DNA from 4 places in the Paenibacillus glycanilyticus genome. Region 2 is predicted to be linked to each of the others. Evidence: riboswitches for the same ligand, from Rfam matches in the RefSeq annotation. Region 2 holds a riboswitch; each other region holds the start of a gene.

Region 1 (3,250 bases), 2.9 Mb from region 2:
GCCTTGCTTGCGGTTGCCGGCGAAACGGCCGTATACATAAGGAAGACAAGCAGGCAGCGCCCACATGGACAAAATCTCGATCACGTTCGTCAGCGGGCTTGGATTCTCGAAAGGATGCGCCGAGTTAGCTCCCATAAAGCCGCCGCCGTTAGTACCCAGATGCTTGATCGATTCCAGCGAAGCAACCGGCCCGATGGCGATGCTTTGCGTTGCTCCTTCCAGCGTTGTTGCCGTTACGTTAGGCTGCAGCGTCTGCGGCACGTGAAGAGCCACGAGAACCAGCGTAATAAGCGTTGCGAGCGGCAGGAAAATCCGCGTGTGGGATTTCACGAAATCGGTAAAGAAATTGCCGATTGTGCTGCCTCTGCTCGTTAAGCCGCGGATAAAAGCAATCGCAACCGAGAAGCCGGTAGCCGCCGAGGTGAACATCATCATCATGATGACGGCCATCTGCGAGAAATAGGACAGCCCCGTTTCGCCGCTGTAATGCTGCAGGTTCGTATTCGTAATAAAGCTGATGACGGTATTGAACGACAGCGTTTCTTCCATAGCGCCGATGCCGTTGGGATTGCCCGGAAGGCTGCCCTGCAGCCGCAGAATCAGATAACTGAGCGCGACGAGCACGATATTCGTAAGAAGGAAGCTTAACGCGTACTTTTTCCAAGTCATGCCGTCACGCGATTTCAGCCCGATGACTTTATAGATGAACCGTTCTATGCCGCCGAATAAACGGTCGGTCCGGTTCGGTTGATCCGAGTACACGTGGTACACGTAGGTTCCGAGCGGTTTGACGAGCAGTACGAGCACGCCAATCACGATAATGAGCTGTAAAATATCCATTGTGGCCTCCCAGCGATCGATAAGGTTTTAAAATTTCTCCGGATTGATCAAGGCGTAAATCAAGTAAAGAAAAAGAAACAGGGCAAGCACTAACGTGACGATCATCGCTTATCCTCCTCTTGAATAGCCCGGTCGCACCATTGCATAAAGCCGGCGAAAAGTATGAATATCGCTGCCAGAAGCAGCACCATATAGATATCCTGCATAGCAAATTCCTCCTAAAAGAATGGCGAATAACTTTCGACCTTACCGATTATCTTGGCTCGCCATGAGGTCGTTTATGATTAAAAAAGAAGTATCCGCATGGCTGGAATGAATGACGTAATTGGCGCCCATCCCTTTATAGATCAGACGGGGATTCGCGCTGTCCGTAACGACGCAGATCGATTTGGATGTCCAGCTGCGGCAGATCTGGATATAACGGCAGCACAGGTTCAAGCTTCTTTCGAATAAAAAGATCCGTCCGACGGGGAGCTCCGGAACACGCCAGGTGGCTTCATCGGTTGTATTAATGACGATGATCGTGGATACGCCAAGCTCCAGCATCCGCTCGTATTCGGTCTTGTTGTTTACGATGGCGGCAAACGGGATATGCCGGCGCAGCAGCTGTTTAATGAAATCCTCGCCCTGCACGTTGGGTGCGGAGACGAGTATATAATCGTCCATGGTTTACGCTCCTCTTTTCGTTAGAGGAATCAACGACAAACAAAAAAGCCGCGGAAGAGGGACTCTTCACGCGGCTTATAAGCGCAGCAGAAAATAAACCGCGCCTATATTCACGATCATCGTTGCCTCTCTTGGTACGCTGACGAAGTTAGCTGACGGATTCGGGCGTAAGAGTCGCCCTACGCCGATGCCGCGCGTCCCGCGCTGCTTCGGCGATTCACCCCGTGGACAAGCTGGCTGTATGGAACAGCCGCCCGTCCGATTGGTTCCCCCGTTCCCCGAGAAGGGGATTAAGCGATAAAGACAGTTGATTAAAAATGGCATGAGAAAAAGCCGCAGAGGAAAGATCCCCGCGGCCTTTAAAGGTCACAAGATCACATCATCCTCTCTACTTGGAAAATGCCCTGCCTAATGGGCAGTCGCATTTTCATCGCTTACGAGGTTAGCTGACGGATTCGGACGGTGAGAGTCGCCCTACCGGGTTCGGCCGCGCGCAGCCTTTTCCCGGATTCACCCCGGATAAGCATGCCGCGCCGGCTCTCACACCGTTGCCATGCCGCTTATCGATTGGTTCCCCCGTTTCCCTTAACGGAAACTCAGCGATTGTTACATTTGCTGAATCGTATATTACGCCTGACGGCCGAAGTTGTAAATGAACCGTAGAGGCGGCATATTGTCTAATTCTGACAAGGAGTTTGGTTAGAGCGTTTACATTTGGAGGGAACTCTACCATGCTCCTTCTTGGACCTTATATCTCCCGAATGCTGCAATTCGTTGTGAAACTTAGGTATATGCCAAGCCTAAATTGGTTTATCCGGGTTGCCAGATAAGAGGGAGGAATGGGCGTATTCTGGAACGATTGGACTTTTTCGCCCCTTGTTTTCGTCAGCTAATTTTGGGACAATAGGAGCAGTATGCGGTTTTGTTTTGGCCGCGTTTCACGAAAAGAGGAAAAACGATGAGTACACCATCCATATACGGATTTACATTAGATCAATTAACGGCTTGGCTTGGCGAGCGCGGGCATAAAAAATTCCGGGCGACGCAGGTGTGGGAATACTTGTACCGGAAGCGGGTAACGAGCTTTGCGGATATGACGGATGTTCATCCGGACTGCGTGAAGCTGCTGGAGGAGAACTTTGCGATCCAGACGCTGGTCGAGCATACGAAGCAGGTGTCGAAGGACGGTACCGTCAAGCTGCTGCTTAAATTGGATGACGGCAACCTGATCGAGACGGTAATGATGCGCCATAAGTTCGGATTGTCGGTCTGCGTAACCACGCAGGTGGGCTGCAACATCGGCTGCAGCTTCTGCGCCAGCGGCCTGCTGAAGAAGAGCAGGGATCTGACAAGCGGCGAGATTGTCGAGCAGATTATGAAGATTCAGCTCCATCTTGACGAAGCGGGCCAAGGCGAGAAGGTCAGCCATATCGTTGTCATGGGCATTGGCGAGCCGTTCGATAACTTTATTCACCTGAACGACTTCCTTACTACGGTCAAGGATCATAAAGGTCTGGCTATCGGACCGCGCCATATTACGGTATCGACAAGCGGTCTCGCGGACAAAATCAGGGAGTTTGCCGACAAGGATCAAGGGGTTAACCTCGCCGTATCGCTGCATGCGCCTAATAATGAGCTGCGGACGCGGATTATGAAGATCAACCGCGCGATTCCGATCGAGAAGCTGATGGATGCGATCGATTATTATCTGGAGCGGACGAACCGCCGCATTACGCTGGAATAT
Region 2 (3,250 bases):
AGTATGACTCATCGATAAACGTACACGTTTTCCTAACCCGGAAGTAAGAGCCTTTGCTTCCTCCACCATTTGATATACCTTTGCTAGCGGAAGCACAAACTCACGATTGCCAGCAACCGGCCGATTAACAAAGAAATAATAAGGCGTTACACCAGCCCATGACAGACGGTCAAGGAGTTCAGACAGTACAGCCGGCTGATCATTAATTCCTTTTAACACAGGTGTCTGGTTCACTACAATTGCTCCAGCTTCATGGAGCGCCTTGAAGCCTCGCTTAGCCTCCGCGGTAATTTCCCTGGGATGATTAATATGTGCCATCACATAAATCCGTTTCTCTTCCGTGGAAAATTCGCGAATTAGAGCGAGCAGCTCTTCATCTTCATAGATTCTCATCGGATTAAATACTGGCATTTTAGAACCAAGCCTGATAATTTTGACGTGATCGATTTGACGCAGCTGCTCGATAATGAAGCGGAGCTTGGAAGTAGCCAGAATTAGACTGTCTCCCCCGGTAAGAAGAACATTGTTTATCTCCGGATGCGAGGCTATATAGGCAATACCAGGCGATACGTCTGCCATCGCTTCTTTCACATCATTTCGAAACAAACGTTTGCGAAAACAATACCTGCAATAGGAACCGCACACTTCCGATACGATAAGCAGCGCTGTCGTCGCATACTTGTGCTGACATCCGGGAACGACATAATTCGTATCCTCGTCTGATGCATCCCACCGGCCATATTCCAGCAGTTCGCCTTCATTTGGAATAACAAGTTTGCGAATCGGATCGTCAGGATCTTCCCAATCAATAAGGCTTAAATAATAATCATTCACACGAAATACAAACTTATCCGTAATGGGCTTTAACACTTGTCTTTCCTGCTCCGGCAACGCACTTACTTTGGCAATATCCGTAATGTACTTCACTTTTTGCATTAGACCTTGCTCCTTTGATGCCCTGCTACAGGGAGATTAAAGGGAGCCAAATTGTCAAAATGCCAAGAGAACTTCATCAGCTGGGTCATAAAATAAAAAGAGACCCTTAAATGAAATAAAGGGTCTCGGACAATCTCAAGTTGATTTCATGCGTCGGAATTGACCCATCCACTGCTGACGAGGTTAGCTGACGGACTCGGGTAAGATGGTACCCTACATTTCTGATTTATCGAAATGATTCGCCCCAATTGACTGGTTCCCCCGCTTTTCAGCCAAGGCTGAAAACTAAGCGTAGACTTATTGTATCATTAATGTTTGATTAGTCAAACATTTCCTGCAATAGATAAAGGACTTTATTCCTAGCCTGGTTATTTTAATGAAGTATACTTCTCCAATGAAATTTTTCTCTGTTTCCAAATTCGTTTGTTTACAATCGTCCATAACCCTAATAGGGATAAGATTACAAGTGCCCACATAAAAATCATCTTTGGCAGTGTTACGATCTTACTATACCTTGTGATAACACTAATGACCATCATTGCAAGAAAAGCAAATGAAAAATGTTCTTCGGCTTTTTTATAAAATTCATATTTTCTGGTCACGACTTTAAGGATCCGAAAATGGTCTTCCTTGGTTCCGAAATACGGAGGATTTTCTGAATCAGAATCCTGCGTTTCGGAACGATAATCTGCATGTTTCATTTTCATCTCCCCTTTGTTAGATTTGCTGGGCACAAAAAAAGAGCCCCACAAATGAAGGGTCTCTTATCAAATTAAGCATAAGGTAATGGACCCATCTACTGCTGACGAGGTTAGCTGGCGGGCTCGGATAAGATGGTATCCTACATTTCTGATTGTGAAATGATTCGCCCCAATGGATTGGTTCCCCCGCTTTTCAGCCAAGCAAGCTGAAAACTAAGCGTAAACTTATTGTAAGCGTTTAGATATTTAAAGTCAAAATGATCGAATCAGGCACGACAGTTTTCAGAGTGTCGGTTTAACAAGCTGAAAATACGAATCCATAAAGGATTGAGGGTTTACAGAAATCATAAAAGGAAAAACTCCTTGATTCGTATGCAAATAAAGAAACCCCTCCTCTTCCCCCAGTTCTTTATAAGACATATCCGAAACATCCTCCAAGCGGAATTCCCTGTACTTTGTCATAATCTTTTCTTTATAAAGGTACAGCTTCCTAGCTTCTTTAACGGTTATCTGCGTGCCATTCGAAACTTCTCTGTTTATTTTATAATAATCGAGCACCGCTATCGAATCGATGACAATTCCCTCCCATCAAATGCATTGTTTAAACCATACTTTACCCCCAGTTGTAAAGCAAATCCCGTGTCGTACTTTCCTAATTAAAAAACAAAAAAGCCGCATCATTATGCGACTCCATTGTTTTAGAAATATCCGCTCTGCATGTTCCGGATCATTATTTCTCTAGCAACTTCGCCCAGAAGCCTCCGCGGAAATGACGGGGCTCATGCGAGATGACGAATGCCTTTGGAGCATCCGCTTCGATTCGTTCAAGCAGCCGCTTCTCGTTGCTGCGCTTCACCAGCACCTGCATGACAAGCCGCTGACCATCCCGCCCTTCCCCGGTCCATGACGTGACGCCGTATCCGTATTGACGAAGCTTGTCCGGCAGGCTTGTGTTCACCGAATTCGAAATCACCTGAACGACCGAATAGCCAAGAGCGAGCTGTTCTTCGATTCGGCTACCCAGATAGACGCCAATGCCAAAGCCCATGCAATAGGCCGCCATATGAATCGGACTCGATAGATTGTTTAGGACAAGGTTTAATCCCGCCAGATAAATGAACACCTCTACCATCGCGAATAGAGAGGCTGCGCCTCTCTTGCCTTTCAGCACAAGAATAAGGCGCAGCGTAAAGATAGATACATAGGCAATATTAATGCCCAAAATCGAAAGAGTGATTAGAACAAGACTCATTGCTCTGAACGGGAAGCGATGTAGGCAGGACGGGGCTTCTGCCCCGAATAGGGCTGGACAAGCCGGTTATCTACGCTGTTGTAAACCATAAAGACATTGCTTCTTGGATACGGCGAAATATTACTCGACGAGCCGTGCATTACATTACAGTCGAATAAGAGAACCGAGCCTGCCTTGCCAACCGGCATTACGATTCCTCCTTCTTGCGCTAGGAAGGTCAAGCTGTCTTGATCGGGAACGCCGTATTCCTGCTTCCGAAGCGAATCCTTGAAATGATTCTCCGGCGTTTGGCCAACGCAGGATACGAATTTCCGATGAGAACCCGGCATAACCATAAGCGGCCCGTTATGAGGCGTATTAT
Region 3 (3,250 bases), 3.2 Mb from region 2:
CGCCTTTGTACATGGCCTTCTCCTGCGGCAGAAAAGCATGCTTGCAGCCCGGCACGCGCCGCGCGACAATTTTGCGAATTCTCTCGCCCGCATGATCGGGGTCCGTAAATATAATAACGCCTCTGCGTTCCATCGCCAGCTCGATCCGGCGAAGCACTTCCTCGCCAACCGCAGAACCGTTCGTTTCGATCGTATCCGCCTCAACGGCCCGCTTCACGGCTACCGTATCGTCTTTGCCTTCCACCACAATAATTTCCTTAATCACAAGCGAACATTCCTTTCCAAAGCAGCAACTTTCGCTCTTCTTTCACCGTCAATGATTATGCAGCCTGCTTAGCATCTCCATACACACAAAAAGAAGAGGCAGCGCCTCTTCTTATAATGGCATATTTAACAATGAAATACGATAGCGTGAAGCCATTAGCTTGCGGTTGGCTTGGTTGGTCCAAGCACGTATACGGTATACCCTTTTTTCCGGCCGAACTTATTGGCATAGCTTGTGCTGTCAAAGTAAACGTCGATCTTGTTGCCATTGATGGCGCTGCCCGTATCCTCCGCTCTGCGGAAGCCAATGCCTTCGATGTACACCCACCAGCCAATTGGAATAACATCCGGATCCACCGCGATCGTACGGCCTTCCTTCACCTTCGCGCCGGAAGCCGTAATGCCGTATCCCGGATGACTCTCATCCTTGCCCGTAGAAGCTACGCCTGCCGAATAGGCGGTTAAAGTGACATTCTTGAGAATCTTCTTTGCCTTAAACGTTACGCCGCTCTTTGTATAGGAGCCCGTGCTCGCAGCCGAGAGCGTATGTACGTCCTTCTTCGATCCGACCGCTACGACCTGACTGACCGTATGCTTCTGAACGACCTTGTCGACCAGCTTGGAGGAGACAAGAACACCGTTCTCGTACTTTTTCTCCACGCGCTCGATAACGACGCCATTCTTGCCGGATTGCACCAGCTTCTCCTTCCCTTTCTCGAGGGTAGGATCTTGTTTCTTTACGATCGAGAACGGCAAAGTCCGTTCATTCTCTGCTACCTTGGTATCGATGCGGGTAACGGTCACCGTCATTGCCTTCGAAATCTGAGTATCGAGAGACGGGATAACTTTATCTTGATCGCGGACAGGAATATTTAATTTCCCGATCGCCGCCTGTACTGTTTTCTCTGTCGTGTACACCGTCGATGTTTTGCCATCTGCTTTTACGGTAACCGGAACCGCGTACTTGATTTCGATGCGGTCTCCGTCTTTGATGGACGCATTCAGAGGATGAGATACCTCGTCATAGGGTCCAACCGTTATAGCTTGTTCATCCAGTAGGCGTTGCAGGACCCATTGTTTTGTCTTAACAACAGTTTCTTGTCCGTTCACTACTACGGATACGCTCTTATCAGCCGATCCGTACAACAACACCAAAAACATGAAAGTCATAGCGATTGAGATAATTGCACTCAGAACAATTAAACGCAAGTTTTCATGCTTCCATCGCAATGCGAAAGTCATGCTGGATGATCGCTTCCCATGGGTCTCCTTAGCCTGGATCATTCCCACTTCTATCGGTCCTCCTTCATAGCCCCGCCGCCAAACTGTTACGCATGATACTATTGACGCGACTATTAAGTATATTGGCGTGACAAGCACGCTCCAGTGTTACGGCCTCCCACCTCCAAGATTTACCCTGTAAAGACTATTTCCGAATAGCGAAAATCGAAAATAAAAAGAAGCCTTCGACAGAGGATCTGATCGTGGCTTCCTGGGTAATCAAACATTCAGGAAAAGGTGAATACACGAGGTTGATCGCTCTCTATAATCGCTTACGAGGTTAGCTGACGGGTTCGGGCGAGAGAGCTGCCCTATCCGCGGAACGAATGCTCATGGCAATCGCCGCAAAATTCACCCCTGAAGAATTCATACGCCACGCGATGCTTCAAGACGTCTTAACTACGCATCCGCTGTCGTTGGTTCCCCCGCTCTCCGGCTTTCGGAGATTAAGCGCAAACTGGAAATCCAATACAAAAGTTAAAGCTCTGAGAAAAATCATACATTCCTGACCACAGAATTGTAAAGATGCGTTAAAAGACGATTTTAACGAAATTTTAGGATTCTGAAGGCAAATATCGGCGATTCCAACAAGTAAAAAGAGTTTTATCGCCGCTATAGTCCTTATTTCAGCGGTTTTAATCCGTTTTTAAACAATACCAAAACATTTTTTACCGTTTGCGCTTGTAATAACTGCGATTTCCTCCTTGGATTTTCCTGTTATTTCCGCTGCTGCCTCTGCGACCAGGGACACATACGAGCTCTCATTTCTCTTCCCTCTAAATGGATGTGGAGACAAATATGGGGAGTCCGTTTCGATAAGAAGACGGTCAAGCGGAACGTTCGCAAGCACCTCTTTTGGCACCCTTGCATTTTTGAAAGTGACCGGTCCGCCGAACGAAATATAGAAGTTCATATCGAGGCACATTTTTGCCGTTTCCCAGCTGCCGGAGTAGCAGTGCATAACCCCTCCGACTTCAGACGCTTTCTCTTCCCTCAGAATACGGACAATGTCCTCATGCGCATCCCGGTTATGGATGACAATCGGCTTACCCAGCTTCCTGGCTAGGCGAATTTGATCCCGGAATACCCGGTGCTGCACATCCTTCGGAGAGGTATCCCAGTGGTAATCAAGACCGATTTCCCCTATGGCTACAACCTTCGGATGGGCGCAAAGCTGCTCGATCCATTCCAGATCCCCCGGCTCCATGAAAACGCTGTCCACCGGATGCCAGCCAACTGCTGCATAAATAAAATCGTATTTTTCCGCAAGCTCCATCGTCGTTGGAATTGTTTCGCGGTTGAAACCGATATTGATCATTAAATCGACACCGGCAGCACGCGCTCTTTCGATAACTTCGGCACGGTCGTTGTCGAATTGCGGAGAGTCCAGGTGGGTATGCGTGTCGAATAAAGATATCATCTTAGCTGCAAGCTCCTTCTATATATAGAGTTAAATTTTGAATAATTCCCGGACAGCCGGGCTTAACCGGTCAGCAGCGGCGAGCAGGGGCTCGATCGGGTAATAGATATGATACTGGCCTTGATGCAGTCCGCTGATGGATCGTACAATGTCGGATTTCACCGATATTTCGCTTAAGGTGTTATCTTCGTTAAGCAGCAAAATCGGCGCTTTATCCTCTTTCCCGCCTTTTTTCGCATCGGGGCGATAAATGTCGTAAGGCTGGTCAAACGGGAAATCGATTTC
Region 4 (3,250 bases), 2.3 Mb from region 2:
ACATTCCGGAAGCCGAGCATCTGACCGGTATGGCCGTACGCAACAAGGCCGACAAGCTTGAAGCGGCGAAAAAGCTGTCCAGCCTTGGCGCCCGTTATGTCCTGATCAAGGGCGGGCATGAAGCGGGAACCGAAGCGGTGGATCTGCTCTTCGACGGCAGCGGCTACAGCGAGCTGGCGGGCAGACGGATCGAGACGGCCCGTACCCATGGGACCGGCTGTACGTATTCGGCTGCTCTTACTGCAGGTCTCGCGCAAGGGCTTGACATCGAGGAAGCCGTACGCCAGGCAAAAGCCTATATACAGGCAGCCATTGAAGATGGCATTGCCATCGGCAGCGGGCATGGCCCAACAAATCATTGGGCCTATCGCAAGAGAGGACTAGCCGTTAGATAGCGGGACAAGATCCAGTCCTAATTCCGCGCTTCCCGTCATACATATGATGAAGAGGAGCGTGAATAAGGTGGAGGATAACAAAGTCAGGCGTTATTATCAGCTTAAGCAAAAACAGAAGGAAATCGAGCAGGAATTATCCGAGCTGCGCGGTGAAATTATACAGCATTGCGCCGAGCTGGACCTCTCCGAACTGGAGGTAGGCAGCTACAAGGTGAAGATTGTTTCCCAGGAGCGCAAGGAATTCGATGAGAGCAAGCTGTATGCTGCTCTTCCAGATCCCGATGTATGGCGGCTGCTCTCGAAGCCCGATACCTCCAAAATCGCCGGTCTCATCAAGCTGAACGTTATTTCGGAGGATACCATCAAGGATACGTTTTCGGTTAAGCACTTATTTCTTCTTCAAGTGGATAAGAAATGACCGCAGAGATTTAACATAACCCCGCCCAATCTTCCTCGGGAATTTGGGCGGGGATTTTTACTGATTAATTGTTGACAATATTACGAATTGTGAGATAATTATAATAAGCTTAGTTCTCGGCGTTGCCGAGAAGCGGGGAAACCAATCTTTTGGGGCGAATCAGCCGGTTATCGGCTGTAGGGAACCATCTATCCCGAGTCCGTCAGCTAACCTCGTCAGCTTTGAGATGGGTCTTTTGCGAATAACATTGCAAACGATAGACCCTTGGAGGGTCTTTTTCTGTTTTAAAGGCCCAAATTGCGCACAGACCATATCCATGCTCTGTGCTGCGGGGGTCTTTTTTTTCATTTTTCGTGGAGGTGGGATGGACTTCCCGGCATAGGTGATGCTTTTAATAACCTTTTGGAGGGATGCGAAATGGTACAACCAATGGCCGATAACAGTAGATCGGCAGGTCTGTCGGAGGCGGAAAGAGAACGGCTTAAGAAGCATTTTCGCGTCAATGATTATTACTTAAACCTGATTGACTGGGATGATCCGAAGGATCCGATCCGTAAGCATCTGATTGCGGCTGCGGGGGAAGCCCCTCACGGGCTCCAGGAGTTTTCTTGGGAAGCTGCCGGCTGCAAGCACATTTATCAGTCGATGGTTCTTCTTCCCGTGTCCCAGGCAGCGGAAGGAATTGCGTACATCGCCGAACATAACGAAATTCATAAGGTTGTGCTGACGGGCGATAGCCTGATGTTAGGTATTTCAAAGCTGACCCGAATAATCGAGCAGCTGCGGAATATCGAGCATATCGGCACGATTAGGCTGGATTCCAGAATGCCGGTTCATAATCCGATGAGGATTTACGAGGACCATGAACTGTTAGAGATGTTAAGCCGGTTCTCGAGTCCGGAGAAACGCATCTATTTAATGACCACGATTAACCATCCGAGGGAAGTAACGGCCGAAGCGAAGAAAGCCTTTAATGCCCTTCACCAAGCGGGCGTAATCGTTCTTAATCAAACCCCTATTGTCAAGGGCGTTAATAATGATCCTCTTCTGTTAGGCAAGCTGATCGATCAGCTGTCCCAGGCTGGGGTTTCGCCATATTCCTTTATCATTAACCGTCCTAATCCTTCTTATCCCGAGTCTAGTCTATCCCTGCAAACGCAGTTCTCCATCGTTCAGCAAGCAAAAGAACTAACCGCGGAGCTTGGGAAGCGGATCCGGCTTCTGATGGCTCATGATTACGGCAAGGTTGAATTGCTGGATATAGAGGGCGGCAAAGCCTACGTGAAATACCATCACTATCAAGAAGAAGGAAAAGGCCGTTTTATCATGCTGGATTGTCCTCCTGAAGCATCTTGGCTGGAGGATTTGTCGGAGCACGATGATCATATGGTCTATCTGCCGTCCGGTCAGCCTGCCAAGAATAAATAAAGGATGTTCATAAGCAAAAGGAGAAGTAAGAAGGGATCGTATTTCACATCCCGGGAGGCTTCTATCAATGAGAGTATACGGCCAGGAAATCGTGAACGACCTGCAAGCTCAGCAGGAAGAAGCAAACTTGAACGGCACGCAGGTTATTGTAAAGGTTAATCCGGAAGAGACAAGGGCCGGTTATCTGGATCCCTACGAGCTTCAGATTATTAGGAAATGGGCGGGGGAACAAAAGGCTGCCACGGACCAGCCTCCGTCGCCGGAGGAGCAGCTTCGGCTTATACGCGATTCCATGGGATTTCCGAACCGTAATTTGAATACGGTGGAGATTTACACCGGTTACGAACGCGTAAAGCTTGGCGACAATGAGGTTGGCCTATGGCGGTATTATCCGCGCAAATCGATGCGGAAGCCTAATAAACCTTGTCTCATTTATATTCACGGCGGCGGCTGGATCGGCGGTACCGTGTTTGCGGTGGAGAACCCTTGCCGGCTGATTGCCGAGCTGGCCGATGCCGTAGTCTTTAATATTGATTATTCCTTGGCTCCGGAGCATAAGTTCCCTAACGGATTTAACGATTGCTTTAATGCCGTTCAATATATTTACGAGCATGCCGAGGAATACGGCATCGACCGGAACCGGATTGCGGTAGGCGGCGATAGTGCCGGCGGCAATCTGTCGGCCGCCGTAGCAACCAAGGACCGGGATCTGGGTACTCGCATGGTAGCTCAGCAGGTGCTCATTTATCCATGCGTGACCTTCCTTAATGGGGTGAACGGTTATCAGTGGGAGTTGTCCCAATTCGAAATGTCGGATGAGCAAAAAGCGATGATTGATCCGATGCTGGGGATTGGACGGCCTACCGATGCCGATCCGGAAGGCAGAAAGGCTTGGGAGCTTTATCTGCCGCATGAGGAGGAAGTCCGTAATCCTTATGTCAGTCCGCTTCTGGCTGACAGCGCAGGATTACCGCGTACGTTGTGCGTAGGAGCCGAATTTGACGGGCTG

The links. A riboswitch is a leader RNA that binds a small molecule or an ion and turns the genes downstream of it on or off. The one in region 2 is predicted to bind cyclic di-AMP.
Region 1: another riboswitch for cyclic di-AMP. It lies ahead of ACR9FF_RS29165 (hypothetical protein); the one in region 2 lies ahead of ACR9FF_RS16275 (hypothetical protein).
Region 3: another riboswitch for cyclic di-AMP. It lies ahead of ACR9FF_RS00145 (3D domain-containing protein); the one in region 2 lies ahead of ACR9FF_RS16275 (hypothetical protein).
Region 4: another riboswitch for cyclic di-AMP. It lies ahead of ACR9FF_RS26155 (KamA family radical SAM protein); the one in region 2 lies ahead of ACR9FF_RS16275 (hypothetical protein).

What each region holds. Positions count from the first base shown of each region.
Region 1 is NZ_CP195155.1:6,458,515-6,461,764, reverse strand. It holds gene kdpA (potassium-transporting ATPase subunit KdpA) at 1-840, opposite strand, end outside; gene kdpF (K(+)-transporting ATPase subunit F) at 868-945, opposite strand; gene ACR9FF_RS29165 (hypothetical protein) at 1,087-1,506, opposite strand; cyclic di-AMP (ydaO/yuaA leader) riboswitch at 1,628-1,813, opposite strand; cyclic di-AMP (ydaO/yuaA leader) riboswitch at 1,923-2,118, opposite strand; gene rlmN (23S rRNA (adenine(2503)-C(2))-methyltransferase RlmN) at 2,465-3,250, shown strand, end outside.
Region 2 is NZ_CP195155.1:3,531,560-3,534,809, reverse strand. It holds gene ACR9FF_RS16280 (KamA family radical SAM protein) at 1-936, opposite strand, end outside; cyclic di-AMP (ydaO/yuaA leader) riboswitch at 1,094-1,238, opposite strand; gene ACR9FF_RS16275 (hypothetical protein) at 1,305-1,637, opposite strand; cyclic di-AMP (ydaO/yuaA leader) riboswitch at 1,721-1,867, opposite strand; gene ACR9FF_RS16270 (DUF2179 domain-containing protein) at 2,368-2,889, opposite strand; gene thpD (ectoine hydroxylase) at 2,886-3,250, opposite strand, start outside.
Region 3 is NZ_CP195155.1:26,380-29,629, reverse strand. It holds gene rnmV (ribonuclease M5) at 1-265, opposite strand, end outside; gene ACR9FF_RS00145 (3D domain-containing protein) at 421-1,554, opposite strand; cyclic di-AMP (ydaO/yuaA leader) riboswitch at 1,799-2,008, opposite strand; gene ACR9FF_RS00140 (TatD family hydrolase) at 2,192-2,965, opposite strand; gene ACR9FF_RS00135 (HD domain-containing protein) at 2,996-3,250, opposite strand, start outside.
Region 4 is NZ_CP195155.1:5,810,981-5,814,230, reverse strand. It holds gene thiD (bifunctional hydroxymethylpyrimidine kinase/phosphomethylpyrimidine kinase) at 1-395, shown strand, start outside; gene ACR9FF_RS26160 (hypothetical protein) at 463-813, shown strand; cyclic di-AMP (ydaO/yuaA leader) riboswitch at 910-1,048, shown strand; gene ACR9FF_RS26155 (KamA family radical SAM protein) at 1,231-2,241, shown strand; gene ACR9FF_RS26150 (alpha/beta hydrolase) at 2,309-3,250, shown strand, end outside.